Regions from separate parts of the Dielma fastidiosa genome, predicted to be linked through region 2. Evidence: predicted binding sites of a transcription regulator. Region 2 holds the regulator's gene; each other region holds the start of a gene.
The links. The regulator HrcA, encoded in region 2, represses chaperone genes, less so after heat shock. The targets are predictions, from matches to a motif close to TTTTAGCACTNNNNNNNNNNNAGTGCTAAAA.

Region 1 (10,642 bases), on a different contig from region 2:
ATCCGGTTTATCGCGGACACAGCGCACAGGGGAAGTCAGTCAAGAGCAGTTTTAAAAATCGTCATGTCAGTGCATTGCCGATGCAGGAATGGATCATTGTAGAAAATACACATGAGGCGGTTGTGGAACAGGAATTATTCGATTTAGCCAATGAAGGGGCAAAGCAGCGGCAGTGTGTAAAAAAAGACAGCTTTGTTAACAGCTTTTCAAAGATTGCGGTTTGTGCTGACTGTCATCACGGCATGTCGACGATTGGCAGTATGCCGCATGTGATTCTGGCATGCGGTTCATACAAAAGCCATGGAAAATCGATCTGCAGCAATCATTTTATTGATTATAATGATCTGATGCAGTGTACAAGGGAAGTGCTTAAACGCTATGCACTCTTGGATGAGGCTGAGAAGCAGGAAGTATTTGCTGAGATCAAAGAGGAGCTGTCGCCGTCCAAGCATGAGAATGAACGCATTGATGAATTGAATCACATCCTTGATACGCTCTATCTTGATTATTATGCGGGTACGCTGAGCGCTCAGCGCTTTGAACAGCTCAAAGAGCATTATGAAGCAGAGAAAAGTCAGCTGGACAGCTTTAGACAAACGGTAGATGACACTGTGGATTTTGAAAAAATATATCGGGATATTATTCGCTTTGACGAGCTGTCACCGCAGCTGTTATCTGCGTTTTTTGAATCTATTGAAATCAGTCAGGGAAGTGATGAGAATCATGAAAAGCAGCAGCAGATCGTTTTTCATCCGCGTTTTAAAATCAAACCATAGCGCCGAAAACACTAACCATGTGCATGGGGTTTGGATGTAATGCGGCTGGCATCGTCGGCTGTCGGATCATCGATTCGCCAAGAGAGCGTTTAATGGCTATCTGTACGAATAACTTTGTACCATGCAACGGGCGCTTTCCTACAATGATAGCTATTATAACGATGTTTTTTGTCGGAGCTTCCCTGCCTTTTATGCAGTCAATAATATCCACACTGCTGTTAATGGGAGTCATTCTGCTAGGCGTATTCACAACCTTTAAGGTATCGTCGCTCCTGAATAAAACGATTCTTAAGGGGGTGCCCTCCACCTTTATTTTGGAGCTGCCGCCTTATCGTAAACCGCAGATTGTCAAAACGCTTGTACATTCAATTTTCGACCGTACCCTGTTTGTGTTAGGCAGAGCGATGGCAGTGGCCGCCCCGGCCGGTCTCTTAATTTGGCTGATGGCGAATATTACAATCGGTGATGCCACACTGCTGACTCACTGCGCAGGACTTCTTGATCCCTTTGCAAAGCTGTGCGGGTTAGATGGTTATATACTGTTGGCCTTTATCCTTGGTTTCCCAGCCAATGAAATCGTGATACCGATTCTGATTATGAGCTACTTAGCCAGCGGTTCCATGGTTGATTATGATAATATAATGCAGTTAAAAACATTGCTGGTAGATCATGGCTGGACATGGATCACCGCGATCTGCACCCTGCTCTTTACTTTGCTGCATTGGCCTTGTGCAACGACCCTGCTGACCATCAAGAAAGAGACACAAAGCTGGCGGTGGACGCTGATTGCATTTGCGCTTCCGACATTGATTGGCTTGGGCTTATGTATGCTTGTGAATTTGGCAGCGACACTGATTTTTTAACAGATTTGTATTTATTAGTAAAAATTAATTGAAAAAAGTCAAAAATTTAGCACTCAACTATTGACAGTGCCAACACTTTGGATTATACTATAAGTGTAATCAGGATAGGACCTGATGAGGTTTGAATTCATGAAATGATATTGTTACGAAAGAGGCGATGGTTATGAAATTCTTACCTGGATTGAATTTATTTGATGATGCATTTGATGATATGTTTTTTGATCCGATTTTCACTAAGAAAAGCTCGAATATCATGAAAACGGATGTAACGGAAAAGGATGGCAATTACCTGCTTGATATGGAATTGCCTGGTTATGGCAAGGAGGACATCAAGATTGAATTGAAGGATGGATATCTGAATGTCAGTGCCAGCAAGAATACAAGCAATGAAGAAAAGGATGACAAGGGTAATGTGATCCGTCAGGAGCGTTACACCGGCAGCTGTTCACGCAGCTTCTATGTTGGTGACGGTGTTAAGGAAACGGATATTAAAGCTAAATTTGAAAATGGTGAACTGAAAATCGTAGTACCTGTTGATGCACCAAAAGAAGTTGAAGAAAAGAAATTTATAGCAATTGAATAAAAGCATAAAGCTGTAACGGTTTGACCCAAGATTGAGAAGGTCAAAAAGCGTTACAGCTTTTTTTGTGCTTTATAAAATTTTTCTATGAATCATAAAAGTGTCCCTTGTGGAAATTTTCATTGCCAGTTTTATTAGCGGTCATTTTAAATAATACACAGCCATCTGGACATACGACATTTTTACTGTAACGTTCATGACCGCCGATATTCTCCAAATCACCGCCGCTTCTGACAGCTTCCATGATAGGAAACATTAAAAGCATTACCTTTGAACAAATACCTTGGCCATCCGCGTTTACTGGACAGCCATAGGTACAGGTGTATTTATCCCCGATCTCTTCACCATTGCGGCAATAGTGTTCTGTCTGCTGTCCGCGCAGAAAGCCGGCTACTTCAATTTCCCATTCATATTCTTCGTCATACCATTTTTTCATTATATTGCTCCTTGTCTGCCTGCCTCTTTACAGGTCTGATATATTTCCATCCCTTCACTGGATCAAAATAGAAATAAATGATTCTGCCAGGTGTCAGATCCGGTACATAATCAGTTTCAGTATAATCAAAATCTGCCATTGCTTTTTCCATTTGCTCTTCTACGCTGCGGTTTTCCTGATCATAATCAAAGGGCCCATGTTCAAAGACTATATATTCTGCAGATAAGACATCCCGCAGCTGAAAATGCGGAGGAATAACACCATGATAATTAGCTGGCAGTCTGACGCCATAGCATTCAACGCGCTCAATCCCCCAATCACAAAGCCTGCCGCCGGGATCGATAATATAAGCCATAATCTGACCGCTGCTGCTGTTGGTTTCACTGCCGCCGCCATCATCCAGCTTGCCCTTGATGCTGTCCAGATAACCGCAGACAGTATCTTGATCCTGACCTTGTTTTAATTTTTGTTTCTGCCAGAAATCCCAATAGCCATTGCTTTCATAATTACTGATATATAGAAATTTATGAGCGGGAATTGTCACAAAATAAATCTTAATTGACGCAGAGGATTTCATCATGCCTATTTCCTGCAGACCTAAAAAATAACGGTCAAAGGGCTGTATTTTAGTGCGGAGAATGACTGCTTGGGGATTGGCGCGGTAGTGACTTGGTGTAACACCATAGGTATTCTTAAATGCTCTGGTGAATGCTTCATGCGATGAAAAGCCATAATCTAAAGCAATTTGCATAATACGCTTATCACTGTCACGGATTTCCTTCAGCGCAAAGGCTAATTTTCGGCATCGTAAATAATCTTTAAACTGCATGCCTGTTATCTGTTTGAATTTTCTGGTTGTATAGAATTCAGAATAACCAAGCCGCTTAGCAAGCATACGCAAGGTTAAAGCTTCATCATTGTAATTTTTGATGCATTGATCGATTTCATCCGTTATAATTTGAATCTGCTGCTGCCATTCAAACATATTTACACCGCCATTCTGTTATATAACAATGATTATTATAAAACAGAATCAAGAATCAGACTTGATTTTACTTGCACTTCTATATGAGCTTTACCAATATCAGGAATGGTACTTATTTCTTTCAAAGAAGCAAAGTGTTTACGCATAATTAAAACAAGGTTAGGCATAGTAATCTTGAAAGAAGGCTACCGATGAAAATTTTACTCTCTTTAATATTGCTGCTGAGCATGCCATCTGCATTAAAGGTAGAACAGATTCCTTTTTCAGCTCAATGCCCGGCAGAAACATCCTGTGAACCACTTGATTATATGCAGTACCGGCAGGGGAATGATGTTTTATATGCACTTAAAAGCAGTGCGTCCTATAAACGCTATAAGAACAACTTTGACAGTGTGATCTGGCAGACATTTTTTGATGATGTACCTTTGGGACATGTTTCATTGACTGAACGCTGGCATCTTGATCAAAAGGATACTTATGAATATACACAGACTGGGGTGAGGATTGACAATGATCAGCTGAATGAATATACCCATCTGATACAAGGAGATGTCTTGGCTTATGCGGTGGTATCTGATGTTCTTAAAGATTTTGAAGAGCTGGTCAGCGATGATACACTTACTGATAAGGAACATTTTGATCAACAGGCAGATTTAATACGCAGACGGCGGCTTGCGCAATATAGAACGGATAACCTGAATGGTATTCTTGTTTACCAAGAGGCGGGAGAGGTGCCGGATGAATTGTTGGTACTGATGGCTCAAAAGGCTTTTGATCAGATCAGCGGTTATTATTCAGCATTGTTTGATATCGCTTTAAAAGCAGCCTTGGCGGCAGAGATGGAAAATGCATCACATCAGGTTGAGCTGATCAGTGAAGGGAATAAATACTGGCTGAAGCTTAGCAAAAATGCACAGCAGGAGAGTGAAACAGTGGCGGCTGAACCGGTTGATGACCTCACAGAAAAAAATGATTGGCTTTATGTCTCCATCGTTTTGACTATTTTATTTGCGATGATTGCCTGGTTCTTTGGCTATGCGGGATAAAAAAAGAACAGGCGTACCTGTTCGAGAGAGGGAAAACTTTAAAAATTAAGGCAGAGATACCAGCGAATCAAGGTAACTAAGCCTTGGAATATCAACAGGGCGCCAAGCAATACACTGATTGTCAGAATTGCCAGCGACGGATTGAAAAAGGCAAAGATTGAAAATGCGATGCCGACAATGCCAAGCGCACACATCCAATTCCAGCTGGCAAAGTTAAAGCGGCGCATTTGAAAACTATTGATGAATTTTGCAAGACTTGTAACTAAAAGCCAGCTACTGAATATATAAGGTATAAAGGCAGCGGTTATGTCATTATAACCGATTAAAAAGCAAGCCATGACAACACTTAAAATACCGTCGATCAGCATCCATGCGTTACTGAAAAAGGTATCTCTGAAGAAGAAATAACCAACAATATCTGAAAAGCCTTCAAATAATATCGCAATGGCAATAATCCAGGCGATTGATGAGAGGGCAGTCATCGGATTCATAATACAGATCACCCCGGCACCAATTAATAAAATCGCGGACAGCAGCCACAAAACCTGACTCCATTTTCTATTCATTACGATCACTCCTTTTATCTATTCTTATCATAACCTATTTTTTACAATTAACCATTAGACAGAAAGATTTATTTGACTTATTTTATTACATGCGGTTAAATTTGTATAGGTATTAAGGAGAAAGATAATGATCATATGTTGTTCACCGACTAAAACGATGAAAAGCGAGGCAATTGCGGAAGCGAGCCAGCCGATGTTTGCACAGACAGCTGCCTATATAGCTTCCTTATTAAAAGATAAAAATAAAGAGGAACTAATGAAATTCTATAAGTGCAATGAAAAGATAGCGCTGCAGAATGTGAGTCGTTTTCAATCCTTTGAACCAGTGACGCAGAACAATGCCGGACTGTGCTTTGACGGCCTGCAGTTTAAACGGATGCAGGTGCATGAATGGAATCAGGAGGATTGGGATTTTGCTCAAGAACACTTGCGGATTATGAGTGGCTTGTATGGGATGCTGAGGGTAAAGGACGGCATCAGTGAATATCGTTTGGATGTTGAGAATCCCTTACAGGTTGAGGGCAAATCGCTTACTGAATTTTGGCGGTTAAAGCTTGCGGATGGTTTAAAGGATGAATGCATTTTGGATTGCTGTTCTAAGGAATATAGTGCTTTATTGCCTGAAACAAAATGCAGTGTATCCTTTTATGTGGAAAAACAGGGTAAACTGAAGATTGAGGCGACGGCGGCTAAGATGGCCCGCGGTTCGCTGATTTATTATTGCATTAAGCATAAGATAGATAATATAGAAGCGGTAAAGGCTTTTAATGAAGATGGATATCACTTTCATGAACAGCTTTCCAACGCTAAGCATTTAGTATTTGTCAAGGAGGTGCAATTATGATATTGGTCAGTGCTTGTCTGCTTGGTGAAAATTGTAAATACAGCGGCGGTAATAACGCCAATGCTTTACTTATAGATTATCTGAAGGATAAGGAATACATCAGTGTTTGTCCTGAGGTGATGGGTGGTCTGCCGACGCCAAGGGCCTGTTGTGAACGGGTAAAGGATCGGGTTATCAACAATCTTGGCGAAGATGTGACAGAAGCTTTCATAGAAGGCGCAAAACAAACGCTGGCAGTTGCACAGGCGAATAAATGCACGCTGTGTATCCTGCAAGTACGCTCGCCAAGCTGCGGCGCAGGCAGGATTTATGATGGAACTTTCAGCGGCAGAATCATTGAAGGAAACGGCATAACCGCGCAGTATTTACTGGATCACGGCTTTAATGTAATCAGCAGTGAGGCTTTTACTGAACAGCTTAAATCAGGAAAAATAGATGAAGAACGGCTCTGTAAAACTTTATAAATCTCGTTTGTCAGATTGAAATACCACTACATTTCTGATTGAAAAACAAGGCTCGCAGATTTATTTTTAAAATAATCAAATATTTGCGATTTTAGCATTGTAAGTGCTACCGAAATGGTTTAAAATGGAGTAGAAGAATATTAGGAGGAATAAAAATGAAACAAATTACAGTATCAGTAATCGATCCAGTTGGATTACATGCACGCCCTGCAACAGTAGCAGTTAACGCAGCTAGTAAATTCAAATGTGAAGTGAATGTGTCTTTCAAAGGACGTGAAGTAAACATGAAATCAATCATGGGTGTTATGTCTTTAGGAATTCCAACACAATCTGAAATCACTATTTCTTGCAACGGTGAAGATGAAGATGCTGCTATCGCAGCTATCGAAGAAGTTCTTCGTACACAAAAAATCGTTGGTTAATTTAATTCACAATTAAATATAAAAAAATGGCATTTAGCCATTTTTTTTATGAAAGTTTTATGTTATAATAGCATCGCAATGTCAGTATTGGGGTTTTAGCTCAGCTGGGAGAGCGCTACGCTGGCAGCGTAGAGGTCAGGGGTTCGAGCCCCCTAAGCTCCACCAATATACGAATAAACGCCTTTTATGGGTGTTGAGATAAGAAAACAAATTTAACAACTAAATAACCAAGCAAAAGGGACGTTATCACAAGATAGCGTCCTTTACTGCATATTGCCACGCTACAGCTTGAAATAAGTTGCGGTATTTTTGTGTGTTATTCTACAAACGGCAAGCAGTTGTTTGAAAGGCTCATGCGGCAGAAAGGCATCTCCGAAAGAAAGGTACAGAAACTTTGCGCAGGCCGAATATCCGGCGTTTTGATTGATACAATGACGCTGACAAGCCTGTTGGCGGGAGAAGAAAAAGTATCTTAAAAATAATTGTAACGTTTTTCAATTTCGTTAGTCTTATAAAGGAAGGAGGCGGCCAATGAGCTTATTTGATCCTATCAGAAAATCCGGGCAGCCGATAACTTTTTCTAAAGCAATTATTCATTTTGTCCTTATTAGTTGCTTGGGGCTAATTACAGGTGTCTTGATTAAGCTGCTTGATCTTTACACAACTGACATTGGAAATATCTTTTCACAAACATCTGTTTGGATTTTTATTTGCACATTGATTTCTGTATCCAGCAATTCTGCTGTGCGGGCCTCAGTTAATGTTTTCAGCTTTTGCATGGGAATGTTAATGACATATTACATAACTGCAGAAATGACAGCAAGTGTTTATTCACATTTGATAGCCTATGGGTGGACAGTGTTTGCCTTTCTCTGCATGCCTATGGGATTTTGTATTTGGTACGCAAAAGGTAAGCATTGGTTTTCAAGGATAATTTCTATTGGAATCATTTTGATAATGCTTGTGACTTCAACAGTATTGTTTGATAAAATCAGAGTATCGGATATTCTATTTGCCGTTTTAACAAGCATGATCCTATTCAAAAAATAAAGCCATCAGAAAGATGAAAGAAAGCGAGGTGTTGGAGTGAAAGACTTTGAAAAGATATATTCAGAATACTTTGATACGGTATATCAATATACCCTTTCCCTTTGCAAAGACGAGGCATGGGCAGAGGAACTCACTCAAGAGGCTTTCTTTAAGGCTCTAAAAAATATTGGCACTTTTCGCGGGGAATGTAAATTAAGTGTTTGGCTTTGCCAGATTGCTAAAAATATATTTTATACAGAGGTCAAACGGAAGCAAAGACAAGTTGATTATCCTTTAGATACTATCCCGGGTACTGAAAGCATAGAGCAAAAACTGCTCAATAAGGAAACGGCTTTTGAACTTCACAAATTGCTTCATCGGTTAAAAGAGCCTTATAAAGAGGTATTTTGGATGCGTACTTTTGGAGAACTCTCCTTTGCAGAAATCGGAAGTCTTTTCGGTAAATCTGAAAGCTGGGCGAGAGTAACTTATCATAGAGCAAAATTAAAGATAAAGGAGGGCATAAAATGAAATATCCTTGTAGTTTGATAAAGGACTTGCTGCCCCTATACCATGATGGGGTTTGCAGCGAAGAAAGCAATAAGATTATTGAAAATCATTTGTCAGAATGTTCTTCCTGTAAGGACTACTATAATTTCCTTTGTGAAACAGATGAAATCTTTCCAGCTCCGCAAAATGCTGAGTTGGAAATGAAAAAAGCAGCGTCTTTTCGCTCGATAAAAAGAAAGCTGCGCAAAAAGCAAATATTAGTTGTTGTACTTGCATTTGCCATATTTGCGGCTGCATCTTTTTCAATTGTCGGCTTTTTGAAAAAATCCGAGCAGGTGATTTCCTATGAGAACAATATTTCGGTGTCAATGGCAGACGACAGCTTGATTGGCAGATTACAGGGCAATCAAGCTAATTATATTAAAATTAAGCAAGTGGAAATCAAAAATAACGGACAAATGGACACCTATTTGTTTTTCTATATGTCGGGAACAAAGTGGGACGATCTTATTACGAATGATGATATATTCAGCGAGTATGTCCTATGCAGTGCCGATAAGGGCGCAGAAAACATTGACCGCGTATTTTACTATACAGGGGATTATACAGGCATAGAAAGTATGGATATCGGCAATTTGCAGAAAATAATTGACAATTCTGTTTTGCTTTGGCGTAAATAGGAATACATATAAAAGATTGGAAAGCGGCGCACAAAAAAGTGCGCTTTATTTTGTAACGAATTGTAAACTGCGCAGTCATAGAGTAAAAGCGAAAGAGAGGTTTACTATGTTTAAAATAAAGCGGAAGTGCCGTCCTACTACAATCTTATTAGCGATCGGATTTTCAATTTCTATAATGTCCGTATTGGTTGGCATTAGTGCAATTAATGATATTTTAAATTCTTTAGCAGATGCAAACCAAGAAACACCGATATTTACTACTATGCAAAATACGGGGATTTCCCTTGCGCTTTCAATTTATCTGTTTTCTATTGCAAATTGTCTTGTGGTTACAAACTATTGGATTGTTACAAAGCGCAAAGATATGGCAATTCGTAAAGCGTTCGGCTGGTCAAATCGTAATCTCATTTGCGCGGCAGTATCAGAAATGGCGGAAATACTATTTGTCAGTCTTTGCATAGGGTTTATTTTGATTGAGATATTTTCACGCATGACTCAGGGAGTCATATCCATACATATAACACCTTTTTTCTTACGTAGTTCGCTGCTGTTCTTGTTATTTACTTTGATGATTTCTGTTATTATTCCTGTTATACGCATTTTGAAAATACACCCTGCGGAGGTGATTTCTTAAATGAAACTTTTAATGTTATCGATCAGGGAAATAAGGAAAAAGAAGTTTTTTTCATTTTTGATGTTGCTTGTATGTGTTATTGCGATGCAGACGGTTCTATCTGCTTTCACAAATGCGGCCAGTGCAGCTTATCAGCAAAAAATATTTGAAAGCAATATGGGTGTTGATATGGAAAAGGTATTGCACTTGAATTACCAATATACAGAAGAAAGCCCAGAGTTTGCAAATGTGATCCGGCAATATCTTGACTATATCAAAGCACTGCAGGGGGTGGAAGCAGCAGGACAGTTTGACGCAACCGGTATGTATTTTTCCGAACTTGAAAACATGAATGAATATAAGGCAATCAATGGGGAGCTGTTAAAGGGACAAAAATACGAAAATTATCCGGGCATATCGCAGCTATTAAGCATCGATGAGGAAATATTGTCATTTGTCAAAGGCGGAATTACCGAATACACAGCTACAACAAGCGGTCTGCTGCCTCTTTATGTAAGCGAGGTATTCAAGGATATTTTATCAAAGGGACAAATACTTACCGATGAGCGCACAGGCGGTCAGTACGAAATTGCCGGGTATATTCCCATTGATGCAAAGTGGGTTGAGGAAGATGATTTAATACGTTATCCCTTGGTTTCATTAAACGGTTGGTTCATTGCGCCTTTTACAAAACAAAGCCGTGATGATATCATGACGCAGCTTTCTTCTCTGCATAATACCTATGTATTTCTTTCCAATCATGCGGATATAGACTTTGTTAAAGAGCAGGTGTCTACATATCCATTACAACACGGGTTTGAAGCGTCG
Region 2 (10,642 bases):
TACACTGTTGACTATTCTCTCTGATGTACCCTTTTATTTCCTGCCATTTTTGTTAGCAAGTTCAGCAGCTAAAAAATTCGGTACTGATCAGATGATGGCAATGGCTGTTGCTGGTATGTTGATGTATCCAACGGTAATCAATAATGCGGGTTCATCTATTTCAGTGCTTGGCCTGCCGATTACTTATGTTAAATACTCAGGTTCGGTGATTCCAATCATTTTATCCGTATGGGTTTTGAAATATGTTTACAAATGGGTGAATAAAGTGATTCCGGATACTATGCGAATGCTATTTGCACCAGTTTGTATCTTTATTATCATGGGTATTGTCAGCTTGGGAATTACCGGCCCAATTGGTTATTATTTAAGTTCATATGTTGCGATGGCAGTTAATTGGCTGTTTGCTTTTTCACCGGTGGTTGCTGGCTTTGTTGTTGGCTTTACCCGTCAATTTATCGTTTTCACTGGTATGCATCTAAGCTTGACTTCAATTATTCTTTCTAATATTGAAGTATATGGTTATGATCCGCTGATTGCCATCTATGGTATTAGTGCTTTAGCTGTATCTGGTGCAGCTTTCGGTGCTTTCTTCAGATTAAAGAACAAGAGTAATCGTCAGGTTGCTTTATCTTCAGGAATCAGTGCTTTACTTGGTATCACTGAACCAGGCCTTTACGGTGTGCTTGTACGTTTTAAGTGGCCGTTTATGGCTGTTTCTATTGCCAGCGGTATTGGCGGCGTTATCAGTGCCTTATTAGGAGGACATGGTTATACAGTATCTACACCTTCGGTAATTACCTTATCTATTTTTGAGGATACGATGCCAGCGGTAGCATTAAGTTATGCGGTAGCATTTGTCATTGCCTTTGTGTTAACATATATACGTCCTATTGATGAAACAGCTGCTAAGAGTGAAAAAGCACTGGCGGCTGAGAAAAAACTAGTGATTAAGGTTGAAGCATCACCGGCTGATATTTGCGCACCGGCTAAGGGTACAATGATCGAATTAAGTGAAGTAAATGATAAGACATTTGCCAGCGGTGTAATTGGCAAGGGAATGGCAATCATACCTTCTGATGGAGACTTATATGCACCGGTTGACGGCGTGGTGGCAATGATTTTCCCTACTCAGCATGCATTGGGCTTTACAACTGATGATGGTAAAGAAATCTTAGTTCATATCGGTTTGGAGACAGTTGATCTTAATGGAGAAGGCTTTAATCTTGAGATTAAGGCTGGTCAGCAAGTTAAACGCGGTGAGCGAATCGGCAGTTTTGATTTAAGCTTGCTGAAAGAAAAAGGCTATGATCCTACAATCATCGTGGTTGCAACACATAATGACAGTCAGATTGCAACACAGGCCGCAGGTAAAGTAGAAGCCAAGGATTTAATGTATACAATTAATGCCTAATAGAAAGCAGGTGACAGGATGAGGGCAGGTTACGCAAGAGAAATAATTAATCCGTTTTATCCTTGTAAAATGGAAGGATATAATGAAGCTAGATTCTGTTTCAATCAAAGTGAGGAACAGAAGGCTGCAAGCGGTGAAGGCTTGAGAACGGCCTATGGACAGCGTGATGATCTGTTAATGGATGTGCTGTGTATTGAAGCTAAAACAATGTTGGTTTTCATACAGCTTGATATTTGTATTGTTGAAAGAGAATTTGCTGACTTCTGCCGTGAGGCTTTGTCTTGTGAATTTCATTTGCGTCGGGAACAGATTTCCATTGCATGTTCACACACGCACAATTCACCTGTTGTTTCTCATGGTATGGCTTATGATTTGAAACCAGATCTTGAGTATTGGGAATTGATTCGGAATAAAATGATATTGGCTTTGCGTCAGGCAATAAGCAAGCTAGAGGATGTGAGCGTTTGTTTAGACCAGCATACAGTCACTGGTTATTATAATAATCGGAATCGGCAAAATGATGAGTATTATCGCTATTGTGATGAAATTCGAATCAGTGCGGGTAATAAGCCTATTGTCAAAATTCTGAACTTGGCTTGCCATCCTACAATTCTTGGTGCCCAGAATATGCTGATCAGTGCAGATTTCTTTGGTGTTATGCGCAGATGCTTACAAGGAAATGACGGCTATCCGGTTATGATTTTCAATGGTGAAGCAGGTGACAGTTCACCGCGTTTACTAAAAAAAGGTGTGGACTGGCAGGAATGTATCCGTTATGGTGAGGGTATTGCTGATCAATTGATGAAGCCATGTGCTCAGCGAATGGTTGAGGTCGATGAAGTTGATGTGAAAGAAATTGTTTATCATATTGATTATGAGCCGCAAAAGAATGCGTATCTGCTTAATCAAAAGCAGAAACTGGAAGCTGAATTGGAAACGCTGAGTCCAGAGAGTGATCGTTACCATCGGATAGATACATGCTATCTTTATGATGTTAAAGATAAACTCAAAAAGGATCATATCCATTATGAGACATTAAGCTATATCTATGATTTTAAAGCTTTCAGGATAGTCTGTGTTCCTTGTGAAATTGATACTGTATTAGGTGCGAGACTTCGCAATGCGGATGAAAAGCCTACTTATCTGTGTGCATATAGTAATGGTTTTCACTATTATGCAGTTAATAAGGATGAATATGGAATTGTTTTTGAATCATATAATACATATTTTCCTTATGGTGCAGCTGATGAGATGGTGGATATGATTCTTCGTGAATATAAATAAAAAGAAAAAGAGGTGCGGTTATGAATCTATTTGATGCAGTAAAACTAAAGGAAATACCTGAACCTATTATATCTAAAGCTGAAAAACCAGTGATGCTGAGTGATGAAACAATGCAGGAAAGAAAAGCTAAGCTGCTTGCTAAAATGCAATCAGAAAAACTAGATGTGATGCTTATTTATGGTGATCTTGAACATGGATCTAATTTTGAATATTTAACTGGTTTTCTTCCTCGTTTTGAGGAAGCGCTGCTTGTCGTGCATAAAAATGGCACAGCGTATTTGCTGCTTGGCAATGAAAATTTGAATAAGGCGGGTATTTCCCGAATCAAAGCAAAGGCTGTTCATGTACCGTACTTTTCTTTGCCTAATCAGCCAATGCAGGGTGAACGATCACTGATTGATTGTTTTAAGGAAGCAGGCATTCAAAAGGGAATGCAGCTTGGTGTTGTTGGCTGGAAAATGTTCACGAGTCAGTTTAATGATAATACACAGCTTTTTGATCTCCCTTATTATATTGTTCAGGCACTTGAAACTTTAGTAGGCAGAAAGAATCTGATGAATCGATGTGATTTGTTTATTGGCGCAGAAGGAATTCGAACGATTAATAATGCTAATGAGCTTGCCCATTATGAATTTGGATCTGCTTTAGCGAGTGATGGCATGCTGGCGGCTATGAATATGCTGGCGGCAGGTGTTTCAGAAATGGAGCTTGGGCAGTGCCTGAATCGTTATGGCCAGCGCAACAGTGTTGTTACGATCGCTGCTGCCGGAGAACGTTTCGTTAAGGCTAATCTCTATCCCACTGATAATCAGGTTAAACTAGGTGACAAGATTTCTTTGACAGTGGGTTATAAGGGTGGTTTAAGCAGCCGCAGCGGTTATGCACTGTATGATGAAACACAATTGACAGTTCCCTATTTAGATGGAATTGCAAAACCTTATTATTATGCGGTTGCTGCATGGCTTGAAAACATCCAGCTTGGAATGAGCGGGGATGCAATGTATCAAAAGATTGAGCAGGTGTTGCCTAAGCATAAATATCATTGGCATTTGAATCCGGGGCATTTATGTGCGGATGAGGAATGGCTGTCATCACCGATTTTTGAAGGCTCAGCGGCTTCTTTAAAAAGTGGAATGCTGCTTCAGATTGATATCATTCCAAGTGTTGAAGGATTGGGCGGTGCCAGCTGTGAGAGCGGAATCGCTTTAGCGGATGCTGCGCTGCGTAACCAGCTAAAACAAGAATATCCGGCCCTATATGAAACTTTCATGAAGCGCCGTGCATATATTAGTGAAGTGCTGGGTATTCATCTGCATCCAGAAGTGCTGCCGATGAATGATACAGTTGCTTATTACCGTCCGCTCATGCTGAATAAAAAACTAGCGTTTGTAAAAGAGTAGACTCCCTTCCGGGAGTTTTCTTTTGCGAAGAACAAGTTTCACGGCTGTTTTTCTTTTTTGCTTATGCTATAATAACATTATTCGTAAACAGTATGGAGCACAGATATGCGTAAGAAAGATGGATTTACATTAATAGAATTAATCGTTGTCATTGCCATTCTTGGTATTTTGGCACTTTTTTTAGTACCGTCTTTTATCGGTTATGCCCAAGATGCGAAGAAAGCCGTTTGTGATAGTAATCTGACCTCAATCAACCGTGCTTATCAGACTAAGCTTATCAGACTTGGCAGTGATGAAAATTATGATTTACTGAATGAGGTATTAAATAATACGAATGAAGAATATTTCTCAACTGTGCCTAAATGTCCTGACGGCGGCAGCTACTTAATTGAATCATACACAACTGATGCAGGGAAAACTGCCTATCGGACAAAATGTACGATTCATTCTAAAACAACTTCGACAATTCCAGTTCAGATTTTTGACCAAATGAAAGATTTGATGGATAACCCAGATAAATACAAACAATTTAACCCTTACGGAAGTGATAAGAATATTAATGATTGGCAGTTAAACAGCAATGATCAGGTACGGGCTATCTTAAAAAAAGCCAATGGCGGGAAATGGCCGACACTTATCCTTGATGGAAGTGATACTGTTTATTATGTACAGCCTTATATGGATACATATAAATCAGAGACAACAACACCAAGCGGCCAAAAGTATGTCTATGCGTCGACAGGTGAAAATTGGTTTGCTTCGCTGATTTATGACCGTGACAGCGGCAAGTGGTATCAGCCGTCTACAAAAAATCAGACAATCTTAATCGCTAATAAATCCTATGATACTGTTAAAGAAGAAATGGAAAAGCTGCACTGGGTAGAAGCTAACCCTGTGATTTCCGGAGAAATTATCATGCCATAACGAACAGACGCGTAATCTGTTCGTTTTTATGTTAGACACATAATTTCACATTCATTTTTATTTGATTTTAGCACTTTATTGTTGACAGTGCTAAAGATTCGGTATATACTGTTAGCAGTAAGAAGGGTTGAGTGCTAGAAAGGAGCGGTGAATATGGATCAGCTAACATTCAGACAGACGAAAGTATTTAAAACCATCGTTGATGAATTTATTCGTACCGCTGAACCGGTCGGCAGTAAAACATTACTCACACTGCTTGATTTCAACTGCTCATCAGCGACGCTGCGCAATGAAATGGCAGCGCTTGAAGAAATGGGCTTGCTTGAAAAAACACATACATCTAGCGGCCGCATACCTTCTTCTAAAGGTTATCGGTATTATGTTGATAATCTGATGGAAAAGCAGCTTGATCAGAAAGTTGTCAATGCCTTGCAGACCGTCTTTGATGCCCGCAACATGAGCATCGATGAGGTAGTTCGGCAAAGCTGTGATATTCTCTCACAGATGACAAATCTGACAAGTGTGGTTCTGGGACCTGAATCAAGGTATCAGACCTTGCAGCATATCTCGCTGATTCCAATCAATGAACGCAGTGCAGTGGCAATATTTATTACCAATCATGGTCATACAGAAAATAAAACCTTCCAATTTGAAGATAATATTTCAATGAGTGATATTACCACCTGCTGCAATATATTGAATGAGAATTTGTGCGGTATCGCATTAAATGAAGTTGTTGAAAAAATGAAAGAGATTGAGCCGTTGCTGGCAGGCAAGGTTAAGCGGCATGAAATATTGTTTGAAGCCTTTGTCAATGCCTTTGTACGGTTTGCCAGTGATCAGGTTTATCTGTCAGGACAGAAAAATATGCTGTATCAGCCGGAATTTGCCGATATTGAAAAGCTGAAGCAGCTGATGTCAATGCTGGAAAACAGCAGTCTGTGGCGTCAGATTGGTTATGGCAATGAAGAGATGGCAATCAGGATCGGTACAGATAATCGTGAATTAATGAATATTGACGATGTTTCTGTCATATCCAGCAAGTTTAAGATCAATAAGGATGAGGAAGGCCAGCTGATGGTAGTGGGACCTACGCGTATGCCTTATAATCAGGTTGTTGCGCTGATGGAATACATGAGCCAGCAGATTGAAAAGATGTTCAACAACGAATAAGGAGAATAAAATGGACGAGAAAAAAACAGAAGAAAAGCAGACATGCGAAGCGGCGGCTGAGGAAACTAAGCCAAACGTTGAAGCCGAAGCCTGTGAATGTGAATGCCATGAGAAAGCTGAATCTTGTGAATGTGAATGTGAACATGAAGGCAAGGGTCACGGACATGGCAAGAAAAAAGAAATTGAACGGCTGAAAGCGGAAAATGAAGATTTACGCAAGGAATTAGACGTAGCCAAGAATGCTTATTACAAGGCGTACGCAGATACTGAAAATGCGAAGCGCCGGCTTCAGCAGGAATTTGATACTGCTAATAAATATAAAATGCAGAGCTTTGGTAAAGAGATTCTGCCTGTCATTGACAATCTTGAACGAGCATTGATCGTCAAGAGTGACTCAGAAGATATCAAGACTTATGTCAAGGGTTTTGAAATGATCTACAACCAGTTGATCGAGCTTCTGAAAAAAGAAGGTATCACTGAAATCGAAGCGAGTGATAAGCCGTTTGATCCAAACTTCCACCAGGCACTGATGCAGGAAAGCCGGGAAGGCGTGGAAAGCGGTATGGTATTGGAAGTATTACAAAAAGGCTATATGATTAAAGATCGTATTTTAAGACCAGCGCTTGTAAAGGTAAGCGAATAAGGAGGACACACATTATGAGTAAAATTATCGGTATTGACTTAGGTACAACAAATTCATGCGTTGCTGTTATGGACGGCGGCGACTGCAAAGTTATCACAAACCCAGAAGGAAACAGAACTACACCGTCAGTAGTTGCTTATAAGAACGGTGAGCGTATCGTTGGTGATGCTGCTAAACGTCAGGTAGTAACTAATAAGGATACGGTTTCTTCAATCAAACGTTTAATGGGTACGAATGAAAAAGTAACTCTGGAAGGTAAGGAATATACACCGCAGGAAATTTCTGCAATGGTTCTTCAATATTTGAAATCTTATGCAGAAGGATATCTTGGTGAAACAGTTACTAAAGCGGTTATTACGGTTCCTGCATATTTCAATGATGCTCAGCGTCAGGCAACTAAAGATGCTGGTAAGATTGCCGGTCTTGAAGTTGAACGTATTATCAATGAACCGACTGCTGCTGCATTAGCTTATGGTATTGATAAAACAGATAAAGAACAAAAGGTTTTAGTTTATGACTTAGGCGGCGGTACATTCGATGTATCTATCCTTGAATTAGCTGACGGTACATTTGAAGTATTATCAACTTCAGGTGATACACATCTGGGCGGCGATGATTTTGATAACGTTGTTGTTGATTGGATGGTAGATTCTTTCAAGAAAGAAAATGGCATTGATCTGCGTTCAGATAAAATGGCTATGCAGCGTTTAAAAGAAGCTGCTGAAAAAGCGAAGAAAGATTTAAGCGGTACAGTAACAACACAGATTTCATTACCGTTTATCTCAGCGGGTGCTAATGGTCCGCTGCACTTTGAAGCAACATTAACAAGAGCTAAATTTGATGAAATGACTAAATCATTAGTTGAACGTACAATCATCCCAGTACGCAATGCGTTAAGAGATGCCGGTTTGACAAAGAATGATATTCATCAGGTATTATTAGTTGGTGGTTCTACACGTATTCCAGCTGTACAGGAAGCGGTTAAGAATGAATTAGGTAAAGAACCAAATAAATCAGTAAACCCAGATGAAGCCGTAGCAATGGGTGCTGCTATCCAGGGCGGAGTTATCAGCGGTGATGTTAAAGACGTATTATTGCTGGATGTTACACCATTATCATTAGGTATCGAAACGATGGGTAATGTAATGACCGTATTGATTCCTAGAAATACAACAATCCCTACAAGTAAATCACAGATCTTCTCGACCGCTGCGGATAATCAGCCGGCAGTAGATATTCATGTATTGCAGGGTGAAAGACCAATGGCTAATGATAACAAGACATTAGGTATGTTTAAGTTAGACGGTATCGCACCGGCACGCCGCGGTATTCCTCAGATTGAAGTTACTTTCGATATTGACGTTAACGGTATCGTACACGTATCTGCATTGGATAAAGGTACTAACAAGAAACAGTCTATTACGATTTCTAACTCTTCAGGTTTAAGTGATGAAGAAATCGAACGTATGGTTAAAGAGGCTGAAGAACATAAGGCTGAAGATGAAAAGCGTAAAGAAGAAGCTGAATTAAAGAATAAGGCAGAAGCTTTCATCAACCAAATTGATACTTCAATCGCTGAAGCCGGTGATAAGATTGACGCTAAGCAGAAGGAAGAAACAATGAAACTTCGTGATGAACTGCAAAAAGCTCTTGACGAAAACGATATGGAGTCTGTAAAATCTAAGCTGGATGCACTTGAAAAAGCTGCACAGGCTGCCAGTGAAGCAATGTATCAGCAGCAGGCACAGCAGGGTGCTGACGCTGGTTCTGCAAATAACAACGATGATAACGTTGTAGATGCTGATTTTAAAGAAAAGAACTAAACAGTTTATAGAAACACGAATTCTAGCCATTGCTAGAATTTCGTGTTTAACGAGTGAATAAAGGTCAAGGGTGATTCTATGGAAAAAAGAGATTATTATGAGGTGCTTGGACTCAGTAAGGGTGCAAGTGAGGCTGAAATAAAAAAAGCATACCGTTCCCTGGCGAAGAAGTATCATCCTGATGTGAATAAAGAAGCAGGCGCCGAGGAAAAGTTTAAGGAAATTAATGAAGCCTATGAGGTATTAAGCGATCCTCAAAAGAAAGCAAATTATGATCAGTTTGGTCATGCGGGCATGGACGGCGCCTTCGGCGGCGGTGCCGGCGGTTTCTCAGGCGCTGGTTTTGATGATTTCAGTGATATTTTTGGGTCTTTCTTTGGCGGTGGGACATCTTCACGCCGTCAGTCAACAGGGCCGCGCAAAGGCAATGACCGCTTCATGCAGATGCGGATTGATTTTATGGACGCGGTATTTGGCAAGAGTGAAGAAATTACGCTGGAAGTGGATGAACAGTGCAGTGAGTGTTTAGGCAGCGGTGCGCGCAGCAAAGATGATATTCAGTCATGTTCAAGATGTAACGGTACAGGTCAGATTCAGCAGCAGTCGAGAACCCCATTTGGTGTTTTCATGACGAACTCAATCTGTCCGGAATGTAACGGTACAGGCAAGCAAATCAAGAATAAATGTCCGAAATGCCATGGCCGCGGCTATGAGCATAAGCGTGTTAAGCTGGAAATCAAGATTCCGGCAGGGATTCAGTCCGGTCAGCAGATCCGTGTAGCCAATAAAGGCGAACGGGGTACTAACGGTGGTCCAAATGGTGACTTATACATTGAAATCAATGTAAACCGTCATCCTAATTTTGTTCGTGACGGCAATGATATTCGTATCTCGGTGCCAATCAGCGCTGTTGATGCGACATTAGGCTGCACTGTTGATGTGCCAACCGTTTATGGTGATGTTGAATTGACGATTCCAGCCGGTACTCAGCATGGTACTCAATTCCGTCTGCGCGGTAAGGGTGTTAAAGCTCCCCGCGGCGGTCAGGGCGATCAGTATGTAGAAGTAAAAGTGGAGATTCCAACGAAGCTGTCTCGTGAAGAAAAAGAATACTATGAAAAGCTAAAGAACAGCAAGACAAGTGAATCACCATTTGATAAGTTTAAGAAAGCATTTAAGAAATAGACAAAAACCTCGGCATTGCTGAGGTTTTTATTTTGGTTTATTTAAAGAATACAATTAATTCAGTGTGATAGAAATAGGATATTATTTTAAAACGGTCATATAAAAGGACTAACCTCTGTACTTAACTGATATCATTTATGATTCTTTCATTAACTATTTCCAATCCAATGCAGCACATGCATAGACAGCTGCGGCAATTGGTAAAACCTGTTCATTGAAACATACTTTTGGATTATGATGCGCGTAAATAGTATTCGAATTCTCTTTGGCACCAATCATAAAATAAGAAGCCGGTACTTCATTTGCATATACAGCAAAATCATCAGATCCAGTTGTGTGTAAGCCGGATATAATTTTTAATTCCGCATTCATTAAATTCAACGCTTTCACAATTTCTTCATTTCTTTTTTCATCACAACAAAGTACAGGTATATCCGTCAACACTTCTATTTTACTTTCTGCACGAAAGGCTTTAGAGATATTCTTTACAATTTCCTTGATTCGTGTGATTAAATATTGCTTAGTTTCACTGTCAAAGGTGCGCAATGTTCCTTGTAAGACAGCTGTTTCTGGTATGACATTATTCATTGTTCCAGAATTGAATTGTCCTATGGTCAATGATACTTCTTTACTGGGGGCACATTCTCTCGCAATGAGCTCTTGTAATGCCTGATAAATAGTAACCCCAACGTTAATCGGGTCTATACCATTCTGCGGCATAGCGCCATGTGTGCCTTTACCAGTTATCGTAATCTTAAAACCAAAGACAGAAGTGGCTGTCAGCGTGCCGTAAGCGATG
Region 3 (10,642 bases), on a different contig from region 2:
GATACGCCATAAAATCCTCATCGAGATCTCTTGGCACACCCTGTACCTGAATATGAAACATCTCCAGATAATTGCGCATCACATGCACACAGGTATAGCTATAAGGGGCATAACAAATACCGATTTCCATCCCCGCCCGCATCAATGAAGCTGCTTTTTGAATCATTGCTTCATCATGATACTGCATATAAAAGGCTAGGTTATGCTGTTCCTGCTCTAAATAAGATAAACATGCCTGTTTATAGCTGGTTTGGGCAAGTTCAAGCTGTTTAGGAATCACCTGAAGCTGTTCATCACAAATACAATCATTCCGCAGCTCCTTAAAGCTTTTATAATTTAATTTATGACAAAACTTAGTAACTGCTGAAGCCGTCGTACAAGCCTGCTTTGCGATATCTTCAATCAGTATGTTGGGAAAGCGATTATATTCCCTCATCAAAACAACGGCAATCTCATAATCCACAGAGGATTTTTCAGCTGTATATAAGAAAACCAGCAGACGAATATAAGCATTATTCATAATCGACTTCTTTTGCCTTGGTTTATTGATTTTTCCATCCCGGCGCTCCTTTTATAATGATGAAAAAGAGTGGACAGCCACTCTTATTCTTTACTTGCATCAACCATTAAATTACAAATCTTATTTGAGAAACTGATTGGATCATCTAAATCAAAGCCTTCAATTAATAATGCCTGATCATAAAGCAGATCCGCATAATCCTTAACCTTATCCTTATCGCGGCCATACAGCTTCTGTAAAGCTTCAAAGATTGGATGATTTGGATTAATTTCCAAAATACGGGTTGCCTTCATACCGTATGGATTACCCTCAGGCATCTGGGACAATACTTTTTCCATTTCAAAGCTCATACCCTCACCGGCACTCAAACATACCGGATGACTCTTTAAGCGAGTTGAGATAACAACATCACTTACTTTATCCTTTAATGTTTCCTTCAGATCAGACAGCATATCTTTATTTTCTTCTGCCTTTTCCTCAATTTCCTTCTTTTCTTCTTCACTTTCAAGATTCAAATCACCTTGAGCGATATTTTTGAAATTCTTCTCCTGATAATTCATCATTACCTGAAGAGCAAATTCGTCGACATTATCTGTCAGATAAAGGATTTCATAACCCTTATCCTTTACCAGTTCTGCACTTGGCAGTTTATCCAATTTATCAAGATTATCACCGGCTACATAATAGATGACATCCTGTCCCTCTTTCATACGGCTCACATATTCATCAAGCGTTGTCAGCTTCATTTCATGGGAAGATGTGAACATCAGCAGATCCTGCAGCATCTCCTTATGCATACCATAATCATTATAAATACCAAATTTAATCTGCAGGCCAAAGTTCTTCCAGAACTTTTCATACTCCTCGCGATCATTCTTCAGCATATTTACTAATTCAGATTTAATCTTCTTTTCAATCTTAGAAGCGATCGCTTTTAACTGACGGTCATGCTGAAGCATTTCACGGCTGATATTCAAGCTCAGATCCTGTGAATCGACAAGACCGCGCACAAAGCGGAAATATTCCGGAATTAATTCACTGGCCTTATCCATGATAAAGACACCGCGTGAATACAGCTGCAGGCCCTTCTCATATTCATTGCTGTAATAATTATAAGGCGCCTTTGACGGGATAAACAGTAAGGTATCAAAATTTACACTGCCTTCCACATGTGTGTGAATCACCTTCTGAGGATCCATGTAATCATTAAATTTATTCTTGTAGAATTCATTGTATTCTTCTTTGGTAATCTCTGATTTATTTCTTTTCCATAAAGGCACCATTGAATTCAATGTCTTTTCTTCGACAACCAGCTGCATTTCTTCGCTGCCTTCTTCTTTTGGTTCTTCATGTGATACAAACATTGTAATCGGATAACGAATATAATCAGAATACTTCTTAATCAGATTTTCAATCTCATAGGTTTCAAGATACTGTGAATATTTTTCATCTTCACTGTCTTCCTTTAACACTAAAGTAATCGTTGTACCATGCTCCGCTTTTTCACATTTATCGATTGTATAACCATCAACAGCATTGCTTTCCCAGCGGTATGCCTCTTCTTCTCCAGCTTTGCGGCTTTCCACTACAACATCACTGGCAACCATAAAGGCAGAATAGAAACCGACACCAAATTGTCCGATGATATCAACATCCTCATCATTCTTTTCTTCTGCTTCCATTTTTTCCTTAAAGGCTAAAGAACCGCTCTTGGCAATCGTACCTAAGTTTTCTTCAAGCTCATCCTTGTTCATACCAATACCATTATCACTGATGGTAAGAGTACGGTGTTCTTTATCCACTGACAGCTGAATTTTCAGCGCTGAACGATCTGCCGTAATATTCTCATCACTCAATGATAAATAATAATACTTATCGATCGCATCACTGGCATTAGAAATCAATTCTCTTAAAAAGATTTCCTTATGCGTATAAATAGAATTGATCATCAGATCAAGTAATCGTTTTGACTCAGCTTTAAATGCTTTCTTTTTGCTCATGTTGATCCCTCCGTTAGCACTCATCGCATTTAAGTGCTAATGATATTATAATCCATCTCTGTTAAAATTCAAGCATAAAATAAAAAAAGTTCGTTAACGAACTTAATTTTTGCTATAAACAATCCTTTACCGCTTTCTTTGAGACTTAACCGCGTTAATTATCAAATAGATAAAAAGCAGGCCGATCAAAGCAAATCCAACGATCAGCACCCGCATATCTAAAGTAAATACATAAATCGTCTCTAAAGCGAAGAATAACGCCAGAGTGCCGTAGACGATGCTCGCCAGACGATATTCCGCCTTTTTATCAAAGGTTTTCTTTTCAGCTTCACTGCTCCATATAAAACGATTAGTAAAAATCGGGCCTCTTTCACACAGCATAAAAATACAATAAATCAAAAGCAGCAGTGCGAGTCCCCCGCAAATTACACCCACTATGCTTTGTATCAGCATTTACATCACCTGCCTAAATCGGTAACAGACTGATTTGCGGAGTAAAGGGAATAATTTTAGCTTCATGCTTTGTAAAATCCATGATATATCCGAAACCATCAGTATGAAAAAAACCTTCTGTTAATTCAATCCGCACATAACACATATCCTTATCCGCTTCATTATTATGCGCAAAATACCAAGGCTCAAATACTTGAATCAGCTTGGCGCGGATATCTTTGTTTTGCTCATCAAGCGGATGTCCGGCATAATAAGCTAAACCATTAAATGTATGAAATGAATTACATAAGGATACCTGCGGGTTCATCCTTAATTCTTTTACCTTATTTGACTGAGCATAGGTGACAATCCAGAATACACCCTCATCATAATAAGTATCCACTACCCGCTGAGAGGGTTTTGATTCCTTCACTGTCGCTAAAACAAATGTCCGATCCTGACTGAATAAGGCTGACAGCTTCTGCAGTCCAACTTCATAAGCATCCATGGAAATCACCTTCCTGTTTCTCTTATAGTAGCACTGAAAACAGGAACAAGCAATATAAAAGGAGGCTGAACCTCCTCATTTAGTCGATGCTTAAAATAAGCTTATTCATTTGCGCCGCTTTTCTTGCCATTCTTGATTCTTCACTGTTCAGCGTAACAATGGTATCACAATGCTCCAGAAGATAATTATCCAGTTTCTGATAGCTATCATTCTCATAATGCCGATTAAGCATTACCAGTTTGGTACAAAGCTGATGAATCGTAAAATAACGCTCACGGTGATTCTCATTCCAATAGGTTGGCTGTTCCTCATAAGGACAGACACAGATCAGACTTACATTGGGATACACTTCCATCTTTTCAAGTACGATTTCAGCAGTCCACATCTCTATCCCCCGTCGCACACCGCTCATAAACACACATTCTCCCTCTTTGATCAAAGTGTCGATTTTATCTGTCAGTACCTTTTTAATACGCTGACATTCCACTGAATTTTCATCCTTCGCATATTGCAGATGATCGTAAACCGGTCCATCAAAACAGATCGTACGTTTCATAATTGTGTCTCCTTTAGTCATTGATTTTTATATCATCCTATCATTTTCAATAATTACTATTTTCACCTTATTTCATGATATTCAGATACTTTCATTTTTATTATAAACTTTACATTTTAAAGTTACAACAGCTTAACCGCCGCTTGTAATAGTTAACGTTAAAATACATTTAGCCCAATAATCAGTACATAAACGTTAATTATCCAGTTATTTTGTTTATCTATCAATATTTAATTTAATCGTAAAAAAAATTTGCTGACTCATTTAAAAAAGCTCTTTTTGATAAAAGAGCTGAATTTTAATTTTTAAGACTTTGCAACGGAGCCGGAATTCTTCCGCCTCGATTGATCATCACAGCACTTGAACAGCGATTAATTTTCATGATTGGACCACTGCCAAGCAGACCGCCAAACTCCAGATCCATGCCTTCTTCGACACCGATAGCAGGAATTGCGCGGACAGCTGTTGTCTTAGAATTAACCATACCGATTGCAGCCTCATCAGCTATAATTGCCGCAATCGTTTCGGCCGGTGTATCACCTGGCACAACGATCATATCAAGACCCACAGAGCATACCGCTGTCATAGCTTCCAGTTTTTCAATGCTTAGCGCACCGCTGCGGGCTGCATTAATCATGCCGGCATCCTCAGAAACAGGAATAAAAGCACCCGATAAACCGCCGACTGAGCTTGATGCCATAACGCCGCCCTTTTTCACCGCGTCATTAAGCATTGCCAGGCAGGCTGTCGTACCATGGGTACCGCATGTTTCAAGACCCATTTCTTCTAAAATATAAGCCACAGAATCACCGATGGCCGGTGTCGGCGCCAATGAAAGATCAACGATACCAAAAGGCACACCTAACCGGCGGCTCGCTTCTGTTCCGACAAGCTGTCCCATACGGGTAATCTTAAAGGCTGTCTTTTTAATAATATCCGCCAGTTCATGCATCGGCAGATCCTTTGGTGCCTTGGCCAGCGCGGCTCTTACAACCCCTGGACCGGAAACCCCGACATTAATCACACAGTCAGCTTCCCCGACACCATGAAAAGCACCCGCCATAAACGGATTATCTTCAGGTGCATTACAAAAAATAACCAGCTTGGCAGCACCGATACAATTACGGTCTTGAGTGAGCTTGGCAGCTTCCACAACCTTTTCACCCATAATCTTAACTGCGTCCATATTAATACCGGCTTTTGTAGAGCCGATATTTACTGAGGCACAAACATGATCCGTCTGCGCTAAAGCCTGCGGAATCGCGTTCATCACTTCTAAATCACCAGCTGAAAAGCCCTTTTGAACAAGCGCTGAAAAACCGCCGATAAAATTAACACCGACACTTTGCGCGCAGCGCTCTAAAGTTAAAGCATATTTGATAGGATCACCGCCGCTGACTGCCGCCAGCATCGCAATCGGTGTCACTGAAATACGCTTATTGATTACTGGGATACCGTATTCTTTTTCAATATCATTGCCAGTCTTAACCAAATCCTTGGCTAAGCGAGTAATCTTGTTATAGATTTTCTCACAGGATTTATCAATATTCGCGTCAGCACAATCAAGCAAAGAAATACCCATCGTTATTGTACGGATATCCAGATCCTCTTCATCAATCATCTTGATGGTTTGTAAAATATCATTAGCATTTAACATAAGCTTCACCTGTTAAATACGATGCATGGAATTGAAGATATCTTCATGCATCACATGGATTTTCAGATTGTTCTGATCACCATATGCAGACATATGATCAACAAATTCCTTAAAATCACAATTGATATGGCTGATATCAATCATCATAATCATGGCAAACATTTCCTGCATAATATTTTGGCTTACCTCCAAAACATTCGCGTTGACATCTGCGCACTCTTTTGAAACCTTAGCTAAAATCCCTACACTATCCTTACCCAAAACACTTACTACAGCTTTCATTTTCGTTCTCCTTATACGTCTTCTTATTTTATCGTTAAAGTATTAAATTGACAAGATTTTTCGCACCAACAATTCATTTTTTTGTGTTCAAATAAAATACATGGCTTACCGCATGTTTCCGCTGCAGACACAGCTGTTTTTAAGCTTCTCAATGATCCTTACGCTGTCTTCAACACAGCCCGGACAGCTGCGCAGCATCGGCTGTGATCCCATCCCCTTTAATTGAGCACACTGAGTCGATTGATTCATGGTCTCAAACATTTTCAGTCCCTGCTGAATCAGCTTGTATGTTTGGCCGCGGGTTTGCTTATCGCCCAGCTTTCCAGAGCTGTTCAGCAGCGAAATCACCATGGCCATACCTAGCAGGGCACCGCATGTCAGCTGACAGCCAGCCAATCCTGAACCAAAGCCTTCAGCCATCCGATAGGCATCTGCTTCACTGATATTGGCAGCATCAGCGTAAGCGCAGACAACCGCCTGCGCACAATTATAACCATTGCGCTGATTAGCGAGCGCTTTTTCTACATAGTCATTCACTAAAAACTCACCAGCCATTCATTGAGTCTATTCGCAAGACGCTCATAGCCCTGCGCGTTCAAATGCAGGCCGTCGGTTGTCATTTCATCAATCAGCGAGCCCTGCGCATCTGAAAATAACGCAAACAGATCAAGCACCTCTACATGATTCAGTTCATCCTTTAAGGCCATCATTTCATTACCCAGCATTTTTAATGTACGATTGTTTCTGGCCCGTGTCTTTTGTCTTGATTCATCAATTGGCAGCGGCGTCATTATACCGATTTTAACTGCCGGCAGCTGCCTGCTGATGGAAGAAATCATATTATAAAGCGCAAACGTAATATCCAGACAGTCAAATTCATGGGCATCATCAAGATCATTTGTGCCAATCAAAAAAATGATTTTGTCCGGCTTCATACGAATCACTGAGTCAAGCACTAAATACAAGGTCTGCGAAGTAGCGCCATCAATCCCGCAGTTTATAACCTCTTTGTTTATGTCAAGCAGATGTTCATCAAAACGATTGATCAGTGAATCACCCAACAAGACGAATGAGCCCTCATGCGCTTGTTCACCCCATGCTTGAATCTGCATGATTTTATCAACCTGATATGCCTCACAGCGATCTTGTAATTCTCTTTGATTCATGCTGTCCTCCTTATGGCTCCAGCATCGTCAGCTGAACCTTCTGCTTTTCTTCATCGATTTTCTTTACCCAAACCGTAATAATATCACCGACGGATACAATTTCGCTTGGATGTGAAAACTTCTCTTTGCTCATGTTGCTGATATGTACCAGTCCGTCTTCATGCAGGCCAATATCGACAAAGGCACCGAAATCCACAACATTACGAACAGTTCCTTCCAGTTTTTCATTAACCTTTAAGTCTTCCATCTCCAAAATATCACTTCTTAGAAGCGGTGCATCATAGCTGTCACGATAATCTCTCAGCGGTGCGGCAATCGCTTCTAAAATATCATTTAATGTATATTCATCAAGTCCGCATACCTTCATTAATTGTTCGCGATCAGCGCCGGCAGCCTTTTCCTGAGCCTGTAAGGACCCAATCTGCTGCGGATCAACAGCCAGCTCTTTCAATACATGATAAGCGGCATCATAGCTCTCCGGATGGATGCTTGTACGGTCAAGAATTTCACTGCCGTCCTCAATGCGTAAAAATCCGGCAGCCTGCTGGAAGCTCTTGGCGCCAATCTTTGGTATTTTAATTAATTCCTTACGGCTGCTGATACCGCCGTTGCTGTCACGATAATCAACGATGGACTTCGCACTGGCAGCACTCAAACCGGATACATTTTTAAGCAGCTCCGGACTGGCTGTATTCACATTGACACCTACCAGGTTAACAGCCTTAGACACTACGAAATCCAACCGCTGTTTCAGCTGACTGGCTGGCAGATCATGCTGATACTGGCCAACGCCAATTGACTGCGGATCAATCTTAATTAACTCTGCCAGCGGATCAAGGATACGGCGGGCAATCGAAATCGCACTGCGCTGTTCCACATGCAGATCCGGAAATTCCTCACGCGCCAGCTTACTCGCACTATATACTGATGCTCCGGCTTCCGATACCATGGTAAAAGCTATATTCAATTTATTCTCACGGATAAATTCAGCAACAAACTTCTCACTTTCACGTGAGGCTGTACCATTGCCGATAGCGATGATATCAATTGGATAGCGGGTACATAAATCAAGCAGAATGCGCTTAGCTTCCTGAACTCTCGCATTGGGCTGATGCGGGTAAATAACACTGACCGTCAGCATCTTCCCCGTCTTATCGATAACCGCTAATTTACAGCCGGTTCTAAACGCCGGATCAAAGCCGAGAATCGTCTTGTTCTTCATTGGCGGCTGCAGCAGCAGACGTTCAAGATTCATCGAGAATACATCAATGCTTGATTTCTGCGCACGCTCACTTAATTCAGCGCGGATCGTATTTTCAATTGATGGAATAGCCAGCCGCTTAATGCCGTCAGTCACCGCCATTTCGATCTGTTCCTTTACGATGCTCTCACGGTTTTTAGTAAACCGGCGGATCGCCCAATTGATACAGTACTGCTCATCAAATTGAATGGATACGGTAATTACCTTTTCCTTTTCTGCGCGGTCCATCGCCATGATACAGTGATTCGGAATGGAAATCACCCGGCTCGTAAAATCATAATACATCTTATAAACCTTGCGCTCATCCTCATGTTTTTTCTTTTCCTTAGTTACGATTTTACCGTAATTATTCATGCTGTCCTGTAGCTTTTTACGTATTTCTAAATCATCGCTTGCCATTTCCGCAAGTATATCTCTGGCTCCCTGCATTGCTTCTTCAGCCGTTGTAACCTTTTCATTGAGATATTTTGCTGCTTCATTTTCGACATTGCCCTGCTTAGGCAGCGTCAGCATCCATTCAGCAAAGGGTTTCAGCCCCTTAGCCACGGCATCCGTTGCCCTTGTTTTACGTTTCTGCTGATAAGGACGGTAGATATCTTCAATCTGACTCAGCTTTGTGCAGGCTGCCAGCTGCGCCTTGATTTCATCGGTCAATTTACCCTGTGTCTCAATCAATCTGGCGACATCTTCCTTACGCTTGGTAAGCGCCGCCTGATATTCATATTTTTCAGAAATAACACGGATCTGTTCCTCATCAAGTCCCCCTGTCATCTCCTTGCGATAACGGGCGATAAAAGGAACTGTATTGCCTTCTTCAAGCAATGCTAATGTACTTTTAATTTGATTTACTGATATATTAAGTTCTTTCGCGATAGGTGCGATTAAATGTTCCATACTGCTACCTCTTTTCTCTCTATGATTATAATGCTTTTATTTTTTTATTCCAGTCTTGACAGCCTTAAGCTCAAGAATGGTTTCACCTGGATTCATTGTCAGAAATATCTTGCTGATACGCGGATGTTTGATTTGTTTGCGGACCAGTTGAGCCAATTTATCACCATGATTGGAGCCATGAATGACAACCAGCTCACTCACTGATGAAGGACAGGTGTCTAATGTTTTTAAAAGATATGCCTTGGCTTGTGATGTCAAACAGCCATGTAGATCAATTGTTTTTCGCATAATGCCTCCCAGCCACTATTATATCATAAATAAGGGGTGTCTTTTATTCCTGATTAAGATATAATGAATATCAGGTGAACAATATGAAAACAATCCAAAAACCAAGAATCAGTGCTGACATCCAACCGGTTCAAACCATTGAGAAGGCTATGACTGAGGATGATCTGATTGAAAATGTGTTAATTGAAAATGAATTTATCAGTGAAGTGAAACCCGAGCGGATTCACATCAATGGTTCTATATTCAGAAGCTGTGACTTTATGGACTGCCGCTTTGATCATTGTGATTTCTGCGACTGCATCTTTGATAACTGTGATCTTTCAAATCTCAGCTTTGAAAAAGGGTCATTCCATCGCTGTGAGTTCCATAAATGCCGCTGTACCGGCAGTGAATTTACAAGCATGCTGATTCAGAACACAGTCTTTGATCACTGCAAATGCACATATGCCAATTTTTCCTCTTCCACTTTAAAAAATAACCTGTTTATAAATTGTGACTGCGGCCAGGCCAGTTTTGTGGCAACCCAGTTTAAAGAGGTACTGTTTAGTGACAGCAAGCTGGATGAAGCAGAATTTTTCAATTCATCCTTGGCAGGTATTGATGTCTCTACATGCAGTATTCAGGGTATTGCCGTATCAATGGATACTTTAAAGGGGTTAATTGTTTCAGAGTATCAGGCTATTGAACTGGCAAAGCTGCTGGGACTGATTATTAAGGATAATGCATAAGAATTATTTAAAGTCAAAAAAAGGAAGAAATAGATCAAGATCTAAATCTTCCTTTTAAATTATCTGACATACTAATTAAAAGATTAAAATGACATTATTTATGCTTCAACACTGGCAATCTTCACTAATAGCTCCGTGATTTTATTCATCGCCTGAATCGAAGCAAATTCATATTTACCATGATAATTTGCACCGCCGGTACCAAGATTAGGACAATTCAAGCCATCATAAGTCAAGCGCGCGCCATCCGTACCGCCGCGGATTGCCGTTGAACGAGGCGTAATGCCTAGACTCAGCATAGCCGCTTTCGCCCGGTCAACACAGCGCATATCTTTTTCAATACACTGACG

Region 1: a site for HrcA is predicted at 1,684-1,714, ahead of DWZ33_RS06205 (Hsp20/alpha crystallin family protein). Genes of this name have one in related genera too.
Region 3: a site for HrcA is predicted at 2,532-2,562, ahead of htpG (molecular chaperone HtpG). Genes of this name have one in related genera too.

What each region holds. Positions count from the first base shown of each region.
Region 1 covers NZ_QRQL01000002.1:291,919-302,560, reverse strand. Annotated here, with positions in the region: gene DWZ33_RS06215 (recombinase family protein) at 1-776, shown strand, start outside; gene DWZ33_RS06210 (nucleoside recognition domain-containing protein) at 800-1,639, shown strand; gene DWZ33_RS06205 (Hsp20/alpha crystallin family protein) at 1,803-2,222, shown strand; gene DWZ33_RS06200 (TIGR04076 family protein) at 2,305-2,655, opposite strand; gene DWZ33_RS06195 (helix-turn-helix transcriptional regulator) at 2,639-3,640, opposite strand; gene DWZ33_RS06190 (hypothetical protein) at 3,832-4,686, shown strand; gene DWZ33_RS06185 (HdeD family acid-resistance protein) at 4,725-5,252, opposite strand; gene DWZ33_RS06180 (YaaA family protein) at 5,380-6,096, shown strand; gene DWZ33_RS06175 (2-thiouracil desulfurase family protein) at 6,093-6,560, shown strand; gene DWZ33_RS06170 (phosphocarrier protein HPr) at 6,716-6,982, shown strand; tRNA gene DWZ33_RS06165 (tRNA-Ala) at 7,072-7,147, shown strand; gene DWZ33_RS06160 (hypothetical protein) at 7,514-8,032, shown strand; gene DWZ33_RS06155 (RNA polymerase sigma factor) at 8,069-8,542, shown strand; gene DWZ33_RS06150 (zf-HC2 domain-containing protein) at 8,539-9,201, shown strand; gene DWZ33_RS06145 (FtsX-like permease family protein) at 9,308-9,835, shown strand; gene DWZ33_RS06140 (ABC transporter permease family protein) at 9,836-10,642, shown strand, end outside.
Region 2 covers NZ_QRQL01000005.1:136,917-147,558, forward strand. Annotated here, with positions in the region: gene DWZ33_RS11825 (glucose PTS transporter subunit IIA) at 1-1,411, shown strand, start outside; gene DWZ33_RS11830 (hypothetical protein) at 1,430-2,695, shown strand; gene DWZ33_RS11835 (M24 family metallopeptidase) at 2,716-4,095, shown strand; gene DWZ33_RS18430 (prepilin-type N-terminal cleavage/methylation domain-containing protein) at 4,201-5,019, shown strand; gene hrcA (heat-inducible transcriptional repressor HrcA) at 5,173-6,192, shown strand; gene grpE (nucleotide exchange factor GrpE) at 6,203-6,835, shown strand; gene dnaK (molecular chaperone DnaK) at 6,850-8,658, shown strand; gene dnaJ (molecular chaperone DnaJ) at 8,737-9,843, shown strand; gene DWZ33_RS11865 (M20 metallopeptidase family protein) at 9,997-10,642, opposite strand, start outside.
Region 3 covers NZ_QRQL01000001.1:573,794-584,435, forward strand. Annotated here, with positions in the region: gene DWZ33_RS03015 (MurR/RpiR family transcriptional regulator) at 1-520, opposite strand, end outside; gene htpG (molecular chaperone HtpG) at 604-2,520, opposite strand; gene DWZ33_RS03025 (DUF3784 domain-containing protein) at 2,647-2,973, opposite strand; gene DWZ33_RS03030 (pyridoxamine 5'-phosphate oxidase family protein) at 2,987-3,460, opposite strand; gene DWZ33_RS03035 (SLOG family protein) at 3,540-4,016, opposite strand; gene DWZ33_RS03040 (PFL family protein) at 4,315-5,673, opposite strand; gene DWZ33_RS03045 (ACT domain-containing protein) at 5,686-5,955, opposite strand; gene DWZ33_RS03050 (C-GCAxxG-C-C family protein) at 6,061-6,492, opposite strand; gene DWZ33_RS03055 (GDSL-type esterase/lipase family protein) at 6,492-7,121, opposite strand; gene DWZ33_RS03060 (Tex family protein) at 7,132-9,276, opposite strand; gene DWZ33_RS03065 (Smr/MutS family protein) at 9,313-9,564, opposite strand; gene DWZ33_RS03070 (pentapeptide repeat-containing protein) at 9,648-10,292, shown strand; gene pepT (peptidase T) at 10,391-10,642, opposite strand, start outside.